DNA from 3 places in the Streptomyces sp. NPDC055815 genome. Region 1 is predicted to be linked to each of the others. Evidence: riboswitches for the same ligand, from Rfam matches in the RefSeq annotation. Region 1 holds a riboswitch; each other region holds the start of a gene.

What was found. A riboswitch is a leader RNA that binds a small molecule or an ion and turns the genes downstream of it on or off. The one in region 1 is predicted to bind cyclic di-AMP.
Region 2: another riboswitch for cyclic di-AMP. It lies ahead of ACWGN5_RS22905 (transglycosylase family protein); the one in region 1 lies ahead of ACWGN5_RS40050 (M23 family metallopeptidase).
Region 3: another riboswitch for cyclic di-AMP. It lies ahead of ACWGN5_RS01375 (LysM peptidoglycan-binding domain-containing protein); the one in region 1 lies ahead of ACWGN5_RS40050 (M23 family metallopeptidase).

Annotation. Positions count from the first base shown of each region.
Region 1 covers NZ_JBSHDU010000125.1:11,668-15,919, reverse strand. The annotation lists partial or broken gene ACWGN5_RS40055 (aldo/keto reductase) at 1-601, opposite strand, end outside; gene ACWGN5_RS40050 (M23 family metallopeptidase) at 646-1,743, opposite strand; cyclic di-AMP (ydaO/yuaA leader) riboswitch at 1,755-1,902, opposite strand; gene ACWGN5_RS40045 (PP2C family protein-serine/threonine phosphatase) at 2,104-3,315, opposite strand; gene ACWGN5_RS40040 (MFS transporter) at 3,475-4,252, opposite strand, start outside.
Region 2 covers NZ_JBSHDU010000036.1:50,639-54,890, reverse strand. The annotation lists gene ACWGN5_RS22915 (cytochrome P450 family protein) at 1-333, shown strand, start outside; gene ACWGN5_RS22910 (transglycosylase family protein) at 428-1,447, shown strand; cyclic di-AMP (ydaO/yuaA leader) riboswitch at 1,706-1,879, shown strand; gene ACWGN5_RS22905 (transglycosylase family protein) at 1,883-2,587, shown strand; gene eno (phosphopyruvate hydratase) at 2,897-4,183, shown strand.
Region 3 covers NZ_JBSHDU010000001.1:254,681-258,932, forward strand. The annotation lists gene ACWGN5_RS01365 (phosphocholine-specific phospholipase C) at 1-1,076, shown strand, start outside; gene ACWGN5_RS01370 (DUF6197 family protein) at 1,133-1,753, opposite strand; cyclic di-AMP (ydaO/yuaA leader) riboswitch at 2,138-2,294, shown strand; gene ACWGN5_RS01375 (LysM peptidoglycan-binding domain-containing protein) at 2,299-3,153, shown strand; gene ACWGN5_RS01380 (phosphoribosyltransferase family protein) at 3,137-4,252, opposite strand, start outside.

The sequences.
Region 1 (4,252 bases):
CGACGGTCTCCAGGAGCGGGCCCTCGTAGGTGTCGCGGGAGACCAGGTTGTAGTGCGGCTGGAGGGCGACGTAGCGGCTGAGGCCCTCGGCCTCGGCGAAGTCGAGGGAGGCGCGCAGCCGCTCCGGGGAGATGTTGGAGGCGGCGACGGCCCGCACCTTGCCGTCCTTCACCAGCTGGTCGAGGGCGGTGACGATCTCCTCGACGGGGACGGATTCGTCGTCGAAGTGCGTGTAGTAGAGGTCGATGTGGTCGGTGCCGAGGCGGCGCAGGGACTCCTCCGCGCCGGACTTGATGGTGGTGGCGGAGAGGCCCTTGAACCGGGGGTGGGCGCCGACCTTGGTGGCGACGACGATGTCGGAGCGGTTGCCGCGGGAGGCGAGCCAGCGGCCGATGACGGTCTCGGACTCGCCGCCCTCGTTGCCGTCGGCCCACGCGGAGTAGACGTCGGCGGAGTCGACGAAGTTGCCGCCGGCGGCGGCGTAGGCGTCGAGGACGGCGAAGGACTGGGCCTCGTCGGCGGTCCAGCCGAAGACGTTGCCGCCCAGGGCCACGGGGAAGACGTGCAGGTCGGAGCTGCCCAGCGGGCGGAGGGAGGTCATGTTTCGATCAACCGTCCGCGCCGCCGGGCCTATTCCGGATCCGCTCAGAGGCTGAGGCCCTTGGAGCGGAGCCAGGCCGCCGGGTCGATGCCGTCGCCGCCCGCGGTGTGGACCTCCATGTGGAGGTGGGCGCCGGTGACGTTGCCGGTGGCGCCGACGCGGCCGATGGTCTCGCCGGTGGACACGGTCTGGCCGGCGCTGACCAGCATGGAGGAGAGGTGGCAGTACCAGACCTCGGTGCCGTCCTCCAGCTCCAGGACGATCCGGTAGCCGTAGGAGCCGGACCAGCCGGCGGACTTGACGGTGGCGCCGTGGACCGCCTTGAGCGGGGTGCCCGTGGGGGCGGCGAAGTCGAGGCCGGTGTGGTAGCCGGAGGACCACATCGAGCCGGACTGCATGTAGGTGGCGGTGAGGGTGTACGAGGAGACCGGCAGCGAGTAGCTGGCGGCGAGCTGGGCGAGGCGCTCGGCCTCGGCGGCCGCCTCGGCCTTCGCCCTGGCTTCCGCCTCCGCCTTGGCCTTGGCTTCCGCCTCGGCCTTCGCCTTGGCGTCGGCGGCGGCCTTCTCCGCGGCGGCTTCCTTGGCGGCGGCCTCCGCGGCGGCCTTCTCGGCCGCCGCCTTCTCGGCCGCGGCGAGCTCGGCGGCGTCGGCGGAGGCCTGCTGCTGCTCGGCCTGCTGGAGGATGCGGGCGCGCAGGGCCTCGCCCGCGGCGGGGGCGGTCTGCTCGGTGCGCTCGTCGGCCGCGTTGGTGTACGTGGCGGAGGTGAGCGGGTTCGGGTTGGCGCGGGCCTCGGTGACGGGCTCGCTGTCCTCCTCGGGGAGGAGGTCGCCGACGCCGGGGAGGTCGTGGGCGTCCGGCAGGTTCAGGTCGGGGAGGTCCGGCAGCGATATGGCCACCGGGGGCTTCTCCTGCGCGGTGGCGAGGCCGCCCGCGCCGACGGCGGCGATCACGCCGACGCCGAGGACGGTGGAGGAGCGGGCGAAGTTGGAGCGCTGCTTGACGACCCGGTGCCGGCCGCCGGAGCGGCTCTCCGCGCGGAGGGATCCCTCGGTGGGGTTCCACTCGGTGTCCGGGGCTGCGGGACCCGCACCGCCACCGAAGGCGTCGAAGGGGGCTTCGGGTGCGGGGGTGTTGGACGCCACGGGGGCGCGCTCCTTTCCTTCCGTCTCGCCTACCGGGTTAGCTGACGGGTTCGGAGCAGGAAGGTCTCCTACGGGCTCGCTCGCACGAGTGCGAAGGGGCCCGATTCACCCCAAGTGGTGGTTCCCCGGTTCCTTTTCAGGATTCGGCGCGTGCGCACGGTGCCGCCTCTTGCGACGGCTGGGACGACCGCGCTGCGTTATCGAACGTTAATAGACAGGGGGTCCCGATTCCAAGCTGTTCCTCTTGATCATTCATTGAATTGAGAGGTAATCGCCCGACTTGACCCCCCTTCAGCGAAGGACCGCCAAACACTCGCGATCTGACGTTATGTCAATTGTTATCGCAGTGACACCCTTCGACTACGCCTGGTGACCGGACCCGCCCGGCGGCACCACCGGCATCGTCCGGCGCCGCTCGGGCTGCCCCGTCGCCGGCCGGCTCACCGCGAGCAGCGCCATGTCGTCGGTCGACCCGCCGCCCGTGTGGAGCCGTACGTCGTCCACGAGCGCGTCGAGCAGCTCCTCGGGTCCCGGGAAGATCCGCCCGGCGAGCCGCGCCGCCGGATCGTAGAAGACGCCCACCGCGTTCCGCGCCTCCGAGAGGCCGTCCGTGTAGAAGAGCAGTGTCGCGCCCGCCGGGAACGGCCGCGCCTCGGCCCGGTCCGGCCACGCCGCCAGCTCCCCCATGCCGAGCGGCAGGGCCGCCTCGCCCGGTTCCAGCGGATCCACGCGCCCGTCCGCGTACAGCATCAGCGGCGGCGGGTGCCCGCGGTTGACGACCCGTACGAAACCCTCGAAGGTCCCGCCCCCGTCGCCGCGCGGGATCTCGGCCAGGACGGCCGTCGTGAACCCCTCGAAGGCGTCGAGCCCGTCCCGCCGGGTGCCCTCCCGGGTCAGGGCGCGTTCGAGGCGCTGCGCCACGCCCTCCAGGTTCCGCTCCTGCTCCGCCGCCTCCCGGAAGGCGCCGATGACGACCGCGACGGCCTCGACCGCGTCCATCCCCTTGCCCCGGACGTCCCCGACCACGAGCCGCACCCCGTGCGGGGTGTCCTGGACGGCGAACAGGTCACCGCCGATGAACGCGTCGGCCTGCGCCGCCTCGTACCGCGCCGCGCACTGCAGCCCGCCGATCCGCTCGGCGGGCATCGGCAGCACCGCCTTCTGCGCCGTCTCCGCGATGACCCGCGCCGACGCGAGCCGCTCGCCGCTGCGGCGCACCACCCGGTTGATGAGGAGCGCGAGCGCCGAGACGGTCACGACGGTCAGGGTCTCGGTGAGGGCGGGGATCTCGTCGTCGGTGCCGTTGTAGATGTGCAGCCCGATGGAGGCGAGGACGGCGCCGATCCCGGTGAGCAGGGTGATCAGGGTGGAGAAGAAGGGCGCGGCGATCAGCGGGGCGGCGGAGAAGAGCGGCGACGCCGTGTACGCGGGCGGGGTCGACAGGTCGAAGACGACACCGCCCACGATGACCAGCGGGGGCAGCGCCCGGATGAACCGCCGTGCGCCGCCGTACGCGGGACGGCCCCCGCCGCCCCGCCGCCCTCCGCCCGCCGCTCCTAGGGGGTGCCCCACCTGTGCTCTCCTGCCCGGTCCGACCGGCCGCGGTCCGCACCGCGCCCTCCCAGGGTGGCCGCCGCCGGACGGGGCGGCGACTCCCGTGGGGCCAGGTGGCGTACGGGGCGGGCCAGGGTCAGCCGGAGGGCACCTCCTCCGCCCCGCCCCCGTACGGGATCAGCCGGAGGACGCCTGGCCCGGGACCGGACCCGCCGCCTCCTCCGCCAGCCGCCCGCCCCGGGCGAGCAGCGCCATCGCCGCCGCACACCCCAGGCCGACCGCGCACAGCACCAGCCACGGCGCCGCCGACCAGCCGGTGACGTCGAGGAGCGCGCCCGTGCCCAGGTTCCCGAGGGTGATCCCGACCCCGCACACGGTGTTGTAGAGCCCGTAGTGGGTGGCCACCCAGCGCCCCCGGGACAGGGCGACGACGGTGTCCATCTCGTACGGGTAGAGCACCGCGTTCGCGACGGCCAGGACCGCCGCGCACAGCAGCAGCCCCGGCAGGCCGCGTCCCAGGACGGCCGGCACCAGGAACGCCCCGCCCATCAGGGCGAGCCCGAGCACGAGGCACCGCTCCCGGCTGAGGCGGCGCCGGCACCAGGCCGTGATCCGCAGCTGCCCGGCGAGCGCGACGAGCGCCGACACCGCGAACAGCGCCGTCGTCGCACCCGTACCGCCCGCCGCGAGCGGCAGCGCCAGATAGACCTGGAAGGACAGCACGTACGAGCCGGTCATGGCGAGCGAGAAGAGCCAGAACGTCCGGTGCGCGAGGACGGTACGGAACTGCCCGCGCTCCCCCTTCCCGTCGGCAGGACCGGACGCGGCCCGTACGGGCAGATGCCGGAGCTGTACGAGGGTCAGGCCGGCGAACAGCACCGCCGCGACCACGCACGTCAGCCGGAACGACACCCCCGTCAGGGCCACCCCGACGAGCGGCCCGAGCAGAATGCCC
Region 2 (4,252 bases), on a different contig from region 1:
GCGGGCGACCCGGTGCTCGTGGTGCTCGCCGCCGCCGACCGGGACCCGGCGCGGTTCGAGGGGCCGGACACCCTCGACCTCGCCCGGCGCGACAACCAGCACCTCGGCTACGGGCACGGCATCCACTACTGCCTCGGCGCGCCGCTCGCCCGTCTCGAAGGGCAGACCGCGCTCGCGACCCTGCTGACTCGCCTGCCGGATCTGCGACTTGCCGCCGATCCCGCCGAACTCCGGTGGCGCGGTGGGCTCATCATGCGTGGTTTGCGCACGCTTCCGGTGGAGTTCTCCCCTTCCGTACCCCTCTTGGCTACTGACGTGCCATCAGAAATGTGATCTTCACGTGATCGCGGGGCGATCGACTTGTGACGGGCGTTCGAATACCGCTACGTTTCCCGGCAGTCTCAGCCGTCACGCGAAAGGCCCTCCTATGCGTTCCGGGAACGGACGACACCGTCGCCCCCGTCAGGCCCCCGCCATCGTCGTCGCCGCGGGCGTCACCGGATCCGCCATGGCGCTGCCGCTGCTCGCCACCGGATCCGCCTCCGCCGCCGACGCCGCCACCTGGGACCGGGTCGCCGAGTGCGAGTCCGGCGGCCAGTGGAGCGCCAACTTCGGCAACGGCATGTACGGCGGCCTCCAGTTCACCCAGGACAGCTGGGAGCGGCACGGCGGTCTCGCGTACGCGCCCAGCCCCGACCTCGCCAGCCGTGCCCAGCAGATCGCGGTGGCCGAGAAGGCGCTCGACGCGGGCAGCAACGAGTGGGCCACCTGCGCGCCGATCGCCGGCCTGAAGAACGACGGCAAGGCCACCGGTGTGAACCCCGGCCCGACCGTCGTCCCGACCACCCCCACGGGCCCCCTCCCCGAGTCCAACCGCACCGCGGGGGGTGAGGGGTCGTCCGCCGGGCGGTCCGCCACTCCCGCCGCCCCCGTGAAGCCGGTCACGCCGACCGCTCCGGCGAGCTCGGCCACCCCGGCCTCGCCCAGCACGCCGACCGCGCCGACCACTCCCGCGACCCCGGTCACGCCCGACGCTTCCGTTACGCCCGGTACGCCGGATTCGTCCGAGACGCCCAAGGGTGACGTGCCGTCGGCCACACCCGGCACCGGCAAGCACCGGGGCGAGGCCGCCCCGGAGGAATCCGACACAACGGGCAGCTCGTCCGAAACCGGCCGACACGCGGGCGGGTCTGCGGGCAAGGTCGACGCCACTCCGGTGACCGACGAAGCGGCGAATTCGGACGCAACGGACAGTCAGGGCACTTCGGGCGAGTACACCGTGCGCCCGGGCGACAGCCTGTCCGGCATTGCGGAGGAGAACGAACTCCCCGGAGGCTGGACCGCCCTCTACGACGCCAACAAGCGGACGGTGGGCGCCGATCCGGACCTCATCCTCCCTGGTCAGAGCCTTGACCTGACGATCGGTTCGACGGCGGCGGCGGGTTAGTTCGCGGGCTTATGTCCGGTTCTGGCCAAGTGAGACATGGGTCTCTTCGCCCCAACTGGCGTGTCACGTCCGCAAACTTTGCTTCCGTCACCTCTCACCTGCGCAAACACCGCCCACCGGAGGGCAAGCAGGGGCGATTTTTCCGCAATGGGCCTCTTTGAACTTCCGGTGGGTCTGTGTCTACGGTCGTCACCGCTCGCCACCGCGGGCCCCGTCGACCGAAACGCCGAATCCTGCCGTCGGCCGATGGGAACAGTCGTCGCGCAAGCGCCGAAGGCAGGAGTGGGGGACCCAAGGTAAGTGCCGGTCCCGGCCGTTGAGACAGACGGCCGACGACCGGCTTGGGGTGAAGCCGCGTGCAAGGACACGCGGCCGGGCAACTTTCCGGCCCGAACCCGACAGCTCACCTCACAGGCGTCGGTGAGGAGAATTCCCATGCTGTTTTCCGCCAAGGGCAAACACCGCCGTCCCTCCAAGGCCGCCCAGGTCGCCACGCTCGTCGGCGTCACCGGTGTCGCCGTCGCCGCCCCGCTGCTGACCGCGGGCACCGCCTCCGCCGCCACCACCGCCGAGTGGGACACCGTCGCCCAGTGCGAGTCCGGCGGCAACTGGTCCATCAACACCGGCAACGGCTTCTACGGCGGCCTGCAGTTCACCAACTCCACCTGGGCCGCCTTCGGTGGCACCGCCTACGCCCCGCGCGCCGACCTGGCCTCGAAGGCCCAGCAGATCGCCGTCGCCGAGAAGGTCCTCGCGGGCCAGGGCAAGGGTGCCTGGCCGAGCTGCGGCGTCGGCCTCTCCAACGCCGCCTACGACGGCGGCGCCGCCGAGAGCGCCCCGCAGCAGACCCAGCAGGCCGCCCCCGAGCAGGAGGCCGCCCCCAAGCAGCAGGAGCGTCGCGCCGAGCAGCCGACCACCCGCAGCGAGCAGCGCAAGGCCCCGAAGACCGTCACCACCCCGACCGGCAAGAAGGTCAAGAAGGGTGACGGCGAGTACAAGGTCGTCGCCGGCGACACCCTCAGCAAGATCGCCCAGGCGCACGGCGTCAAGGGCGGCTGGGCCAAGCTCTTCGAGCTGAACAAGGACGTCGTCGAGAACGCCGACCTCATCTACCCGGGTCAGCAGCTCCACCTGAAGTGACCCCGGCGGTTCGCGTGAGTCCGGCGGCTCACGCGGCCCCGACGACCCTCCCGCGGTGACCACCCCGGTCCGGCGTGCCCCTTCCCCCGTGCGCGCCGGACCGGGGTTTCCCCTTTTATGGGGACTCCGCGGTTACCGTCCAGTAGATTCGGGGTCCTTCGTCCCGCAATGCGTGCCCTTGGGTCCTTTTTCGTCCCAGGGGGCGGGCGCACGGCGGGCCGGAGCCCCCGAGCCGGTTAGGCTCTTGTCGCAAGGCCACGCGACCCTGCACGACCTTGCGTCACATCCAGCGTCACATCCCAGAAGGAGATGCTCGTGCCGTCCATCGACGTCGTCGTAGCCCGGGAAATCCTGGACTCCCGAGGCAACCCCACGGTCGAGGTCGAGGTCGGCCTCGACGACGGCAGCACCGGCCGTGCTGCTGTTCCGTCCGGCGCCTCCACCGGTGCGTTCGAGGCCATCGAGCTTCGCGACGGTGACCCGAACCGCTACCAGGGCAAGGGTGTCGAGAAGGCCGTCCTCGCCGTCATCGAGCAGATCGGCCCGGAGCTCGTCGGCTACGACGCCACCGAGCAGCGCCTGATCGACCAGGCCATGTTCGACCTGGACGCCACCGAGAACAAGGGCTCGCTCGGCGCCAACGCCATCCTCGGCGTCTCCCTCGCCGTCGCGCACGCCGCCTCCGAGGCCAGCGACCTCCCGCTCTTCCGCTACCTGGGCGGCCCGAACGCGCACCTGCTGCCCGTTCCGATGATGAACATCCTCAACGGTGGGTCGCACGCCGACTCCAACGTGGACATCCAGGAGTTCATGATCGCCCCGATCGGCGCGGAGTCCTTCTCCGAGGCCCTTCGCTGGGGTGCGGAGATCTACCACACGCTCAAGAGCGTGCTGAAGCGCAAGGGCCTCTCCACCGGCCTCGGCGACGAGGGCGGCTTCGCCCCGAACCTGGAGTCGAACCGCGCCGCCCTCGACCTCATCGTCGAGGCCATCAAGGAGGCCGGCTACACCCCGGGCACCGACGTCGCGCTCGCGCTCGACGTCGCCGCGTCCGAGTTCTACAAGGACGGCGCGTACGAGTTCGAGGGCAAGTCCCGCTCGGCCGCCGAGATGACCGAGTACTACGAGGAGCTCGTCTCCGCGTACCCGATGGTCTCCATCGAGGACCCGCTGTTCGAGGACGACTGGGCCGGCTGGAAGATCCTCACCGACAAGCTGGGCACCAAGGTCCAGATCGTCGGCGACGACCTCTTCGTCACCAACCCGGAGCGCCTCGCCCGCGGCATCGAGGAGGGCACCGCCAACGCCCTCCTGGTCAAGGTCAACCAGATCGGCTCCCTGACCGAGACCCTGGACGCCGTCGAGCTCGCCCAGCGCAACGGCTTCAAGTGCATGATGTCCCACCGCTCCGGCGAGACCGAGGACGTCACCATCGCCGACCTCGCGGTCGCCGTGAACTGTGGCCAGATCAAGACCGGCGCCCCGGCCCGCTCGGACCGCGTCGCCAAGTACAACCAGCTCCTGCGCATCGAGGAGATCCTCGACGACGCCGCGGTCTACGCCGGCCGCAGCGCCTTCCCGCGCTTCAAGGGCTGACCTGTCCTGACGCTGTAGTTACGTCCGTCCCCGTACTCGGTCCCGTACCGTGTGCGGGGACGTACGTAT
Region 3 (4,252 bases), on a different contig from region 1:
CGAACGCCGAGGTGTTCGACTCGACGGTGCTGTTCCTCAACTACGACGAGAACGACGGCTTCTTCGACCACGTCCCGCCGCCGGTCGCCCCTCCGGGGACCGCGGGCGAGTACCTCGACGGCGTGCCGATCGGCCTGGGCTTCCGCGTCCCGATGATTGTCATGTCCCCGTGGACCCGGGGTGGCTGGGTGAGCTCGGAGGTCTTCGACCACACCTCGGTGCTGCGTTTCATGGAGACCTGGACGGCGGCGCTCGGCACCCCGGCCACCTGTCCCCACATCAGCGCGTGGCGGCGGAAGGTCACGGGTGACCTGACCGGCGTCTTCGACTTCGCCAACCCGGTGTACGGAGTGCCCGCGGGCCTCCCGTCGACGGCGAAGGTGATCGGGCAGGCCACCTGCGGCCCGCTGCCGAACCCGGCACCCCAGAACAACGCGCTGCCCGCGCAGGAGTCCGGCACCCGTCCGGCGCGCGCCCTGCCGTACCAGGTGAACGGCAACCTCGACCGCTTCGAGTTCGGCGCCGCGGGCAAGATCCTGGCCTGGTTCTCGATGACCAACCAGGGCTCGGAGGCGAAGCGGTCGGCGCACTTCTCGATCCATCCGCACCAGTACCGGGACACCGCCGCCTGGCAGTACACCGTCGATCCCGGCGACACCGCCACGGACTACTTCAACATCGGCCTCGGCTCGGGGTCCGGGAAGTACGACATCTCGATGATGGGCCCGAACCGCTTCCTGCGCCGGTTCATCGGGGACGCCTCCAAGGCCGGCAAGGCCGTCGAGGTGGCCGCCCGGTTCGCGCCCGAGGCCGGGACGGGCAAGACGGCCCTGTGGTTCAAGATGACGAACACCTCGGCCGGTCCCGTCACCTTCACGATCCGCTCGAACGCCTACCGCTCCGACGGCCCATGGACGTACACGGTGCCGGCGAACTCCAGCCGCGAGGACTTCTTCAACGCGGTGGCGTACAACGGCGGCTGGTACGACTTCACGATCCTCGCCGACATCGACGGAACCTGGTCGCGCCGGTACACCGGACACATCGAGACCGGAGCCGCGAGCGTCAGCGGCTGATCACTCGCGCGCGTGCGGGGCGGCGGCCGGAAGGTCGCCGCCCGGCACACGCGCCGTCAGCGGCCGGCGTGCGCGGCGCGGCGGATCGTGGCGTCGAGGAGGGCCACCGCATCGGCGGCCGTACGGCCGGGGGCCCGGTTCCACGGCCCGATCAGTCCCTGCCATCCGCGCGACCGCAGCTCGGTCATGGTCCAGGCGGCCGCCTCGTGCATGGTGTCCGCACTGCCGTAGCCGAGCCGGTGGGCGGCGAGCAGGGCACCGCAGACACAGCGTGCGCCGCGTACGTCCCGCAGCTTGTACGGGGCGTTCTGCCAGCCCCACTCCGTCAGCACGAGGCGCGCGTAGCCGAGGTGGACCGAGGGGCGCAGTTCGGCCTGACCGATGCGGCGCCAGGCATGGAGCCGGTCCGGCAGCACGGCGCCGAGACGCCCGGGAAGGCGACGCTCGGCGGGCAGCGCCGGGGGCAGCGCGGCGAGCGCGTCGGCCACGAGCCGGTCCACCGGCACGCTGAGCAGCTCCCGCCAGCCCTCCACCGCCGGAGGTGACGGCTCGGGGACGGTCAGGTCCGTGACGATCCGCTGCCAGGTGGCGCTCTCGAAGAGGGCGGCGGCCTCGCGGTCGAGGGTGTCGAGCGTGTCCGGGGTGTGGGGTCTGAGCAGGGAGGTGGAAGGCGGCATCTGGGTGGCTCCTGGGGTCGACTCCCTCCATCTTTCAAGACGAATGTCGCTTTTGCGACTTTTGCTCCCGCTCGGAGCGTCGCCCACCCGAATGGCCCATCGCGGGGATTTCGCCCCCTAATTACCCACCACGGAATTACACCCCAAATTCGGACATTACACTCCGGGTGATGCGACTCACTCATTCGGCCCGAGCATTCGGCGGCACCCTCCCCCACCCCTTGCCCGGCAAGGAAGTTCGACACCCCGCGGACGGCGTCGATCTTGAATTCCCTCAATTAATTGATCCATTTCCCGCCCCGCGCCATCCACTCCTCTTGTTATCCGTCGCATTACTGGCCTACGGTCACCTCCATTCGAGCGGAACGCCCAATCCTGCCACCGCTCGATAAACCTCCCTTTTCACCCGACGGCAGGAGCGGGGGACCCACGAATACGCCGGTCCGGAATCCGGAACGGCTCGGGGTGAAGCCGCGTGCGCGCGGCCGGACATCTCCCGTCCGAACCCGACAGCTCACCCCGCAGGCGCCGGAGAGGACACCGTCATGCCTGCTCACGGTAAGCACCGCCGCCCCCGCCGCGGCCACGTCTCCCGCGGTCTCGCCCTGGTCGGCACCGGTGGCGCCGCCCTGACCCTGCCGCTGATCGCCCCGGCCGTCGCCGGCGCGGCGCCCGCGTCCGGCGCTCCGCAGATCGCCACCCAGACGTTCAAGGCCCCCGCCGCACCGGTCGCCGCCAAGGCTCCCGCCGCCCCGGCCGCCGCACACACCTACACCGTCGTGAGCGGCGACTCGCTTTCCCTGATCGCCCACAAGAAGGGAATTCAGGGCGGCTGGAAGAGCCTTTACCGTGCCAACAAGAGCGTCGTGGGTGACAATCCGTCACTCATTCGCCCCGGACTCGAACTGACGATTCGTCGGGATTCCGCGAAGACCGCTCCCTCGCAGGCGAAGGCCAAGAAGTCCGCCACCACCAAGCGCCCGTCGGCCACCCCCGCCGTCGCCACCGGTAGGGGCGCCGCCGCCGCTGCGGCCACCCCGGCCGTCGCCAAGGCCGCCCCGGTCGCCGCCACGAACTACGCCGACAACCTCGACGGCTGGATCCGGGAGTCGCTCGCCATCATGGGCCAGCACGGCATCCCCGGCTCCTACGACGGGATCTACCGCAACGTCATGCGCGAGTCCTCCGGAAACCCCCAGGCCATCAACCTGTGGGACTCCAACGCCGTCGCCGGCACCCCCTCGAAGGGCCTGCTCCAGGTCATCGAGCCGACCTTCCTCGCCTACCACGTGCCCGGCACGTCCATGGACCTGTTCGACCCGGTCGCCAACATCACCGCCGCCTGCAACTACGCGGCCGACCGCTACGGCTCCATCGACAACGTCAACTCGGCGTACTGACCTTCCGCCGGAAGTGCTCCTGGAACCAGGAGGTGGCGAGGTCCGCCACCTCCTCCAGGGCACCCGGCTCCTCGAAGAGGTGGCCGGCGCCGCCCACGACGGAGAGCCGGTTCTCACAGCGCAGCAGCGCCAGGGCCCGCCGGTTGAGGTCCAGGACCAGCGCGTCCGCACCGCCCACCACCAGGAGCGTCGGGGCGCGCACCCGGGCCAGGTGCTCGGCCGCGAGGTCCGGCCGACCACCGCGTGAGACGACGGCGCTCACCGGGGACGCGGGATCGCCCGCCGCCCACAGCGCGGCGGCCGCGCCCGTGCTCGCGCCGAAGTACCCGAACGGCAGTCCCGTGCTCTCGGGCCGCGCGGCCAGCCATTCCGTGGCCCCCGCGAGCCGCCCGGCGAGGAGCGGGGTGTCGAAGACATGCGCCCGGTCGGTCGCCTCCGACTCGGTCAGCAGGTCGAAGAGCAGCGTCCCCAGGCCCGCCCGGTTGAGCGCCGCGGCGACGGCCCGGTTCCGCGGGCTGTGGCGGCTGCTGCCGCTGCCGTGCGCGAAGAGGACGATGCCGCCCGCGTCCTCGGGCACCGCGAGGCGCCCACTCAGGGTGACCCCGCCGACCGGGATCCGGACGTCCGTGTCCCGTACGACAGGGTCCCGCTCGGCCCTGTTCCGGTCCAGGCAGGCGATGACCTCGGCGTCCGGAGTCTGCGAGAAGTCCCGGTAGAACTGCCCGATCGCGAAGAACAGCTCCGGCGCGTGCACGCTGACCGTCTCGTCGGCCTCGCCACCGAGGCGGGCCGTCCAGCCACGCGGCGCCACCGGGACCGCGAGAACGATCCGGGCCGCGCCCCTGGCCCGTACCACCCGGCAGGCCGCCAGCGCCGTGGCCCCGGTGGCCAGCCCGTCGTCGACCACGACGACCGTCCGCCCTTCGAGGGGCACGGACGGCCGGCTGCCCCGGTAACGCTGAGCGCGGTGTTCGAGCTCGGCGTGCTCCCGCTCCTCCACGGCGGCGAGATCCCGCTCCCCCACCCGGGTCTCCCGGAGCACCCGCTCGTTGAGCACCCGCACACCGCCCTCCCCCAGGGCCCCCATCGCGAGCTCCGG